DNA from 2 places in the Micromonospora sp. WMMD987 genome. Region 2 is predicted to be linked to the other one. Evidence: predicted binding sites of a transcription regulator. Region 2 holds the regulator's gene; the other holds the start of a gene.

Region 1 (4,413 bases), 590 kb from region 2:
GGAGTCCAGGTTGACGATCATCAGGGTGGTGACCCCGCCGGTGATCATCTGGTCGGCGATGGTCTGGAAGGCGTTCTTGTCGTTCTGGGCGTTCTGGATGTCCGACTCGACACCGGCGGCGTCGAACGCCTCCTTGAGGAACCTGCGGTCAGCGGTCTCCCAGCGGGCGGAGGACTTGCTGTCCGGCAGGATCACGCCGATCTTCGGCTTCTTGTCGGTGCCGCCGCCGGCCTCGTTGCTCTTGGAGTCGTCGCCACAGGCGGCCATGCTGCCGGTGGCCAGCAGGCCGACGGCGGCGAAGGTGAGGAAGCCCTTGCGCATGTCTGCACGGGTCCTTTCGAGGGTGGGGGAAGGAGTGGTCGGTGTTTTGTTGTGTCCGGCAACGTATTCCCGCTCACATCTCGGGCGCAAGGGTGCCGAGGTCAGAAGTTTGTTGGCGGCGGTAACAATTCAGCAACGCGGTTGTCACCACCAGGACACCCGTCCGGCAATCACACTGCGTGTCCGTTCTGCGACCGCCGTCGCCCCCGGATCGTCGCCCCGGCCGTCGTCGCCGGTCGGCCGGCGACCACCGTCGCCCGGCCCGGTCAGCCGGCGGCGATCCGCGCGGTGCCGGCCCCGGTCAGGGCGACCAGGTCGGCCGGGGCGAGCTGGAGCTGCAACCCCCGGCGGCCGGCCGAGACGTAGACGGTCGGGTGGGCCAGGGCGGAGGCGTCCACCACCGTCGGCAGCCGGCGTCGCTGGCCGAGCGGACTGATCCCACCCCGCACGTATCCGGTGCTCCGCTCGGCGACGGCCCGGTCGGCCAGCGCGGCCCGTTTGCCGCCCAGCGCCGCCGCCAGCGCTTTGAGGTCCAGCTCGCCGGTGACCGGGACGACCGCCACCGCCAGTGCCCCGTCCACCTCGACGACCAGCGTCTTGAACACCCGCTCCGGCGGCACCCCGAGCGCCGCCGCGACCAGCGCGCCGTAGTCGGGCGCGTCCGGGGAGACGTCGTACGGATGGGTGCGGTACGCGATCTTCCGCTTGGTCAGCAGCGCGGTCGCCGCGGTGGCCCGTCCCGCCATGCCGGTCACGCTAGTCCGGTGTACCCGCCTGCGCGACCGGTCGGCCGATCAGCACCGTCGGCGCCCCGGCCACCCGGGTCAGCACCAGGCTGGCCGGATGCTCGCCGACCAGCCTCAGGTCCCGGCGCAGTTGTTCGGGCACCAGCGCCGAACCCCGCTTGAGGATCTCCACCCGGCCGATCCGCCGCTCCCGCAGCAGCGCCCGCAGCCGCTTCAGCGAGAACGGCAGCACGTCGACGATCTCCAGGCAGCGGCCGAACGGGGTCGGCCGCGGGGCGTCGGCGTACAGGTAGGCGATGCTCGGGTCGGCCAGGGTCGCGTCCAGCGTGCCGGCCAGCTCGGCGACGAGGTGCGCCCGGACCACCGCCGGGTCCGGGTCGTACAGGTAGCGCCGGACCGGTCCGACCGTCGCCTCCGCCTCGCCCGCGCCGGTGAGCTGGTGGCCGTGCGCCGACCGCAGCACGGTCGCCCGGCGGGGCACCTCGGCGAGCGGCCCGCCCCAGAGGGCCGCCTCGACCAGGTCGCCGTCGACGCTGACCCACTCCGCCTCGGTCCCGGCCGGGATCCGCGCGTGGTCGAGACCGGGGGCCACCTTCACCACCGTGTGCGGCACCCGCCCGGCCAGCCCGGTGACGAAGTCCCACGGTGGCGAGTAGGCGTCCGGGTCGAAGATCCGTCGACCGGTGCCGGCCCGCCGCCGGGCCGGGTCGCAGAAGACCGCGTCGACCCGGGTCACGTCGAACGCGGTCGCGTCACCGCGCTCCACGGTGAACATCGCGGCCAGCCCGGCGGCCTCGGCGTTGGCGGCGGCCAGCGCGGCGGTGACCGGATCGGCCTCCACCCCGTACACCCGGATGCCGGCGCGGGCGGCGGCGAGCGCGTCGGCGCCGAGGCCGCAACCCAGGTCGGCGAGGGTGCGCACCCCGGCGGCGGCGAGCCTGGCCGCCCGCCGGTCGGCGACCACGCGGCGGGTGGCCTGTTCCAGGCCGGGGCGGGTGAGGAACATCCCGGCCGCCTCCGGGCCGAACTTGCCGACCGCCCGGCGGCGCAGCTCGGCCTGGGTCAGCGCCGCGGCGGCCAGCCCGGCCGGCACCCCGCGCGAGCGCAGCGCCGCCGCCGCGACCAGCGGGTCACCGCCGGCCACCTCGGTCGCCGCGGCGAGCACGGCCGACCCCTCGGGGGTACGCAGGGCGGCGAACTGGTCCAGATCCACCGGCCCATTGTCCGGTCCGGTGCGGGACCGGGGCGACACGGGGAGGTGTCTCGTTGGCACTCTCCTTGACGGAGTGCTAGCCGAGGAATAACCTGCGATTAGCACTCTCACCCCGAGGGTGCCAGCGTCCGGGCCACCCGGTCCGGGTGCTGAACGCCAGGCGGACCGGCACCCGCGACGACGGCCCCGCCCGGTGGCATGTGGCAATTGACGCTGGTCGGACTCTCGGCCGGCAACGAAACCAAGTACCCCAGGAGGGTATGCCCGTGACTACCGCGACCAAGGTTGCGATCAAGCCGCTCGAGGACCGCATCGTGGTCCAGGCGAACGAGGCTGAGACCACCACGGCGTCGGGCATCGTGATCCCCGACACCGCCAAGGAGAAGCCGCAGGAGGGCACCGTCCTCGCCGTCGGCCCCGGCCGGATCGACGACAAGGGCAACCGCGTGCCGCTCGACGTCAAGGTCGGCGACACCGTCCTCTACTCGAAGTACGGCGGCACCGAGATCAAGTACGCCGGCGAGGAGTACCTGGTGCTCTCCGCCCGCGACGTTCTCGCGGTCATCGAGAAGTAACCAACCGATTCCAGTGTCGTCGCCCCGGTCCGGCTCGCCGGGCCGGGGCGACGTCGCTTCGAAGGGACATTCATGGCGAAGATCCTGAGCTTCTCGGACGACGCCCGGCACCTGCTGGAGCACGGTGTCAACGCCCTCGCGGACGCGGTCAAGGTCACCCTCGGCCCGCGCGGGCGCAACGTCGTCCTGGACAAGAAATTCGGTGCGCCCACGATCACCAACGATGGTGTGACCATCGCCAAGGAGATCGAGCTCACCAACCCGTACGAGAACCTCGGCGCGCAGCTGGTCAAGGAGGTGGCGACGAAGACCAACGACGTCGCCGGCGACGGGACCACCACCGCGACCGTGCTGGCCCAGGCGATGGTGCGCGAGGGCCTGCGCAACGTGGCCGCCGGGGCCAACCCGACCGGCCTCAAGCGGGGCATCGACGCGGCGGCCACCAAGGTCTCCGAGGCGCTGCTCGGCCGGGCCGTGGAGGTGGCCGACAAGGAGTCGATCGCGCACGTCGCGACGATCTCCGCGCAGGACGCCACCATCGGCGCGCTGATCGCCGAGGCGATGGAGAAGGTCGGCCGCGACGGTGTCATCACCGTCGAGGAGGGCTCCACCCTCACCACCGAGCTGGAGGTGACCGAGGGTCTCCAGTTCGACAAGGGCTTCATCTCGCCGAACTTCGTCACCGACGCGGAGTCGCAGGAGTCGGTGCTGGACGACCCGTACATCCTCATCACCACGCAGAAGATCTCGGCGATCGAGGAGCTGCTGCCGCTGCTGGAGAAGGTCCTCCAGAACAGCAAGCCGTTGCTGATCGTCGCCGAGGACGTCGAGGGCCAGGCGCTGTCCACCCTGGTGGTCAACGCGATCCGCAAGACCATCAAGGTCTGCGCGGTCAAGGCCCCCGGCTTCGGCGACCGGCGCAAGGCGATGCTCCAGGACATGGCGATCCTGACCGGCGCCGAGCTGGTCGCCCCGGAGCTGGGCTACCGGCTCGACCAGGTCGGCCTGGAGGCGCTCGGCACCGCCCGGCGGGTCGTGGTCGACAAGGAGAACACCACCGTCATCGACGGCGGCGGCAAGTCCGCCGAGGTCACCGACCGGGTCGCCCAGATCCGCAAGGAGATCGAGGCGTCCGACTCCGACTGGGACCGGGAGAAGCTGGCCGAGCGGCTGGCCAAGCTCTCCGGTGGCATCGCGGTCATCAAGGCCGGCGCGGCGACCGAGGTCGAGATGAAGGAGCGCAAGCACCGCATCGAGGACGCGATCGCCGCGACCAAGGCCGCGGTCGAGGAGGGTACGGTCCCCGGCGGCGGCGCCGCGCTGGCCCAGATCCGCGCGGTGCTCGACGACGACCTCGGCCTGACCGGTGACGAGAAGGTCGGCGTCTCGATCGTGCGCAAGTCGCTGGTCGAGCCGCTGCGCTGGATCGCCCAGAACGCCGGCCACGACGGCTACGTGGTGGTGGAGAAGGTCGGCGGCCAGGACTGGGGTAACGGCCTCGACGCCGCCGAGGGCGAGTACGTCGACCTGGTGAAGTCCGGCATCATCGACCCGGTGA
Region 2 (4,413 bases):
CCGGCAACTCGACCGTGGTGAGCCGTTCCTCGGCCTCTTCGTGCAGCACGAACGCCGCCGCCGCTCCGGCGATCCGTCGGGCCACCGCGGCGGTCGACTCGTCCGGTGCCCCGGCGACCACCGGCAGCCGCGCCCGGCGGGCCTGCTTGGTCGCCTCCCGGGCCGTGGCCACCCACTTCGCCCGTGCCCGTACGCCCCGGTCGCCGCGCCACTGCACCACCGAGCGGGAGGCCGACCAGGGCACGATCTCGTCCACCCCCACCTCGGTCATCGCCTGCACCGCCAGTTCACCCCGGTCGCCCTTGGCGATGCCCTGCACCACGACCAGCCGGGGGACGTCCGCGTCGACGTGGCCCCGGGAGGTGACGGCAAGGTCGAGGGTGCCCCGGCCGACGGCGGTGACCACGGCAGCCACGGTGCCACCCCGACCGTCGGCGAGCAGCAGTTCCTCGCCGACGTGCACCCGCTGCACGGTGGCGGCGTGGTGCCCTTCGGGGCCGTCCAGGGTGAACCGGTCGGCGGTGGGCAGCGACTCGACCAGGAACAGCGACGCGGACACGACGGTCAGGCGTGACCGTTGAAGGCGTCGCGCATCCGGGAGAAGAAGCCGCCCTGCTTGCTCAGCTCGGCGACCTCCTCGCCCCGGGTCTTGGCGAAGTCCCGCAGCATCTTCTCCTGGTCGGCGTCGAGCTTGGTGGGGGTACGCACGTCGAGGTGGACGTAGAGGTCCCCCCGGCCGGTGCCGCGCAGGTGCGGTACGCCCCGGGCGCGCAACCGCAGCGTGCTGCCGGGCTGGGTGCCGGCCTTGACGTCGACGGTCTCCTCGCTGTCCAGCGTCTTGATGGTGAGCCGGGTGCCCAGCGCGGCGGCGGTCATCGGGACGGTGACCCGGCAGTGCAGGTCGTCGCCCTTGCGGGAGTAGACGTCGTGCGGGCGCTCGTGGATCTCGACGTAGAGGTCACCGGCGGTGCCGCCGCCCGGGCCGACCTCGCCCTGCTGGGCCAGCCGGATCCGCATGCCGTCCTCGACCCCGGCCGGGATCTTGACGGTCAGCGAGCGGCGGGTCCGCACCCGGCCGTCGCCCGCGCAGGTGGGGCAGGGGTGCGGGATGGTGGTGCCGTAGCCCTGGCAGACGGTGCACGGTCGGGCCGAGACCACCTGCCCGAGGAAGGTGCGCTGCACCGACTGCACCTCGCCCCGGCCACCGCACGCCTCGCAGGTCGCCAGGTGGGTGCCGGCCGCGGTGCCCGCCCCGGAGCAGGTGGTGCAGAGCACGGCGGTGTCGACGGTGATCGGGGCCTCGACACCGAAGGCGGTCTCGTGCAGGTCCAGTTCCAGCCGCAGGATCGCGTCGGCGCCCGGCCGGGTACGCGGGCGCGGACCACGCGCGCCGCCGGCCGCGCCACCAAAGAAGGCGTCCATGATGTCCTGGAAGCCGACGAACGGTCCCGCCCCGCCGGGGCCACCCGGGCCGCCCGCGCCCCCGCCGCCCGGGGCTAGCGGGTCGCCGCCCAGGTCGACGATCTGCCGCTTCCGGTCGTCCGAGAGGACCTCGTACGCGGCGTTGATGTCCTTGAACTTCTCCTGTGCCTCCGGGTCCGGATTCACGTCCGGGTGGAACTGCCGCGCCAGCTTGCGGTAGGCGCGCTTGATCTCGTCGTCGGAGGCTTCCCGGCTCACGCCGAGAATGCCGTAGTAGTCCCTGGCCACTGCGTTCCGTGTCCTCATGTTCGTCTCGCGTTGCGCCGGTCGGCGGCCGGAGCCGGCCGTCGGCCCTGACTGGTCAGTTCTGGGCCAGCAGCTCGCCCACGTAGCGTGCCACGGCACGCACCGTGGCGATGGTGCCGGGGTAGTCCATCCGGGTCGGGCCGAGCACGCCCAGCCCACCGACGATGGTGCTGCCCGGGCCGTATCCGGTGCTGACCACCGAGGCGGCGCGGAGGTTGTCCACCTCGTTCTCGTCGCCGATCAGTACCCGGGTGGTGCTCGGTTCCGCCTCGCCGATCAGCTTGAGCAGTACGACCTCCTCTTCGAGCGCCTCCAGGATGGGTCGCAGCGAGCCCTGAAAGTCGAGCAGGCCACCCCGGGTGAGGTTGGCGGTGCCGGCCAGCGCGAGCCGCTCCTCGGTGCGCTCCACCAGCGTTTCCAGCAGCACGGTGGACAGGGTGGTCATCGCGCCGCGCAGGTGCGGCGCGCTCTCGTCGACCAGTGCCTGCACCAGCGGCGGAGTGTCGGACAACCGACACCCGACCAGTTTCTCGTTGACCAGCCGGCGCAGGTCGAGAACGTCGTCGGCCGGCACCGGCGCGGCCAGCTCGACCAGCCGCTGCTCGACCCGTCCGGTGTCGGCGATCATGACCAGCATCAGCCGGGTGGTGGAGATCGGCACCAGTTCCAGGTGGCGCACCGACGAGCGGGCCAGCGACGGGTACTGCACCACGGCGACCTGCCGGGTGAGCTGCGCCAGCAGGCGTACCGTGCGGTGCACCACGTCGTCCAGGTCGACCGCGCCGACCAGGAAGCGCTCGATGGCCCGGCGCTCGGCCGGGCTGAGCGGCTTGACCCGGGAGAGCCGGTCGACGAAGAGGCGGTAGCCGCGGTCGGTGGGCACCCGACCGGCGCTGGTGTGCGGCTGCCGGATGTAGCCCTCCTCCTCCAGCACCGCCATGTCGTTGCGGACGGTCGCCGGGGAGACCCCGAGCTGGTGCCGCTCGACCAGCGTCTTGCTGCCGACGGGCTCCTGCGTGGCGACGTAGTCCTCGACGATCGCCCGCAACACGGCCAGTTTGCGGTCGTCGAGACCCATCTCCCACCTCCTGGTGCACGTCGACCGGGGCAGCCGCTGCCCCGGCAACCGCTCTGGCACTCGACTGTAGCGAGTGCCAGTCTACGTCGGCAGTACCGCCGCCGTGATGATCAACGACGGACCGTCGGTGCGGTCGACCCCGACGGGCGGCCGGAGCGGTCGCTGACCGAACGTCGAGGCCAACGTCACCAGTGTCGCTCTGGTGCGCCCTTGCCGGCAGCCCCTACCGTGACGGCATGACTGAACCACCTCGCCCGCCCGGGTCGGGGGACGGCTTCCCGCCGGACCCGACCGCTGGCCAGGGCTCGCCATACGAGCCACCCACCGCACCACTGTCCGGTGCCCCGGGGTCGGGCGGCTATCCCCCACCCGGGGGGTATCCGCCACCCCCCGGTGACCAGCCGCCGTCGGGCGGTTACGGTCCGCCGGCCGGCTACCCCCCGGCGGGTGGCGGATATCCGACCGGCGGCGCGTACGGCGCACCGACCGGCGGTTACGCCAACAGCGAGGACAAGACCTGGGCGCTGGTCGCGCACTTCGGCGGGGCCGCCGGCGCGCTGATCAGCTTCGGCCCGCTCGGCTTCGTCGCCCCGCTGATCGCCTACCTGGTACGCGGACAGCAGTCGCCGGCCGTCCGGGCGCAGGCCCTGGCCGCGCTGAACTTCCAGATCCTCTGGTCGATCATCGCGTTCGTGCTGCTCTTCGTGAGCTGGTGCCTGCTCTTCCTGCCCAGCATCGCGGTCGTGGTGATCCAGATCCTGTTCGGGATCATCGCCGGCATGAAGGCGAACGAGGGTCAGGCCTACCGCTACCCGATGTCCGCCAGCTTCATCAAGTGAGCCCCGGCCGGCCGCTCCCCCGGCCGGTCGGGCACCGCCGCCGGCCCCGGCGTACCCCGGCAGGGTGCGCGGCGGGCCGGCGGAACCGCGCTCAGGGCAGCAGGTCGCGGACCACCGCGTCGGCCAGCAGCCGGCCGCGCAGGGTGAGCACCGCCCGCCCCCGGGGGTAGGCCGCCGGGTCCAGCAGCCCGGCGGCGAGCGCCCGGTCGGCACCGGCACGGCCGGCGTCGTCGAGCGCGGCCAACGGCAGGCCGGACGCGAGCCGCAGCCGCAGCATCACGTCCTCCATGTGCGTCTCGTCCGACGTGAGCACCTCGCGGGCCAGGCCGGGTGAGTGGCCGGCGGCGAGCCGTTGCGCGTACGTCGTGGGGTGCTTGACGTTCCACCAGCGCACCCCGCCGACGTGGCTGTGCGCCCCCGGGCCGAGGCCCCACCAGTCGGCGCCGGTCCAGTAGAGCAGGTTGTGCCGGCACCGGGCCGCCTCGGTGCGTGCCCAGTTGGACACCTCGTACCAGGAGAAGCCGGCGGCGTCGAGGGCGGCCTCCGCGGCCAGGTAACGGTCCGCCGCCACGTCGTCGGAGGGGTACGGCAGCTCACCGCGCCGCATCCGGGCGGCCAGCCGGGTGCCGTCCTCCACGATCAGGGCGTACGCGCTGACGTGGTCGGCCCCGGCGGCGACCACCTGGTCGAGTGAGGCGGCGAAGTCCTCGGCGCGCTCCCCCGGCGTACCGTAGATCAGATCCAGGTTGACGTGGTCGAACCCGGCGT

Evidence for each region. Region 2 encodes HrcA, which represses chaperone genes, less so after heat shock. Its sites were predicted from a motif close to GGTTNGCACNCTCNNNNNGAGNGTGCNAACC; they were not measured.
Region 1: the regulator HrcA is predicted to act here: its motif matches at 2,377-2,407, upstream of groES (co-chaperone GroES).

The regions. Positions count from the first base shown of each region.
Region 1 covers NZ_CP120861.1:6,152,145-6,156,557, reverse strand. Annotated here, with positions in the region: gene O7612_RS26090 (substrate-binding domain-containing protein) at 1-321, opposite strand, end outside; gene ybaK (Cys-tRNA(Pro) deacylase) at 588-1,067, opposite strand; gene O7612_RS26080 (methyltransferase domain-containing protein) at 1,078-2,280, opposite strand; gene groES (co-chaperone GroES) at 2,541-2,855, shown strand; gene groL (chaperonin GroEL) at 2,928-4,413, shown strand, end outside.
Region 2 covers NZ_CP120861.1:5,566,327-5,570,739, forward strand. Annotated here, with positions in the region: gene O7612_RS23440 (16S rRNA (uracil(1498)-N(3))-methyltransferase) at 1-559, opposite strand, end outside; gene dnaJ (molecular chaperone DnaJ) at 565-1,710, opposite strand; gene hrcA (heat-inducible transcriptional repressor HrcA) at 1,784-2,806, opposite strand; gene O7612_RS23455 (DUF4870 domain-containing protein) at 3,043-3,645, shown strand; gene hemW (radical SAM family heme chaperone HemW) at 3,737-4,413, opposite strand, start outside.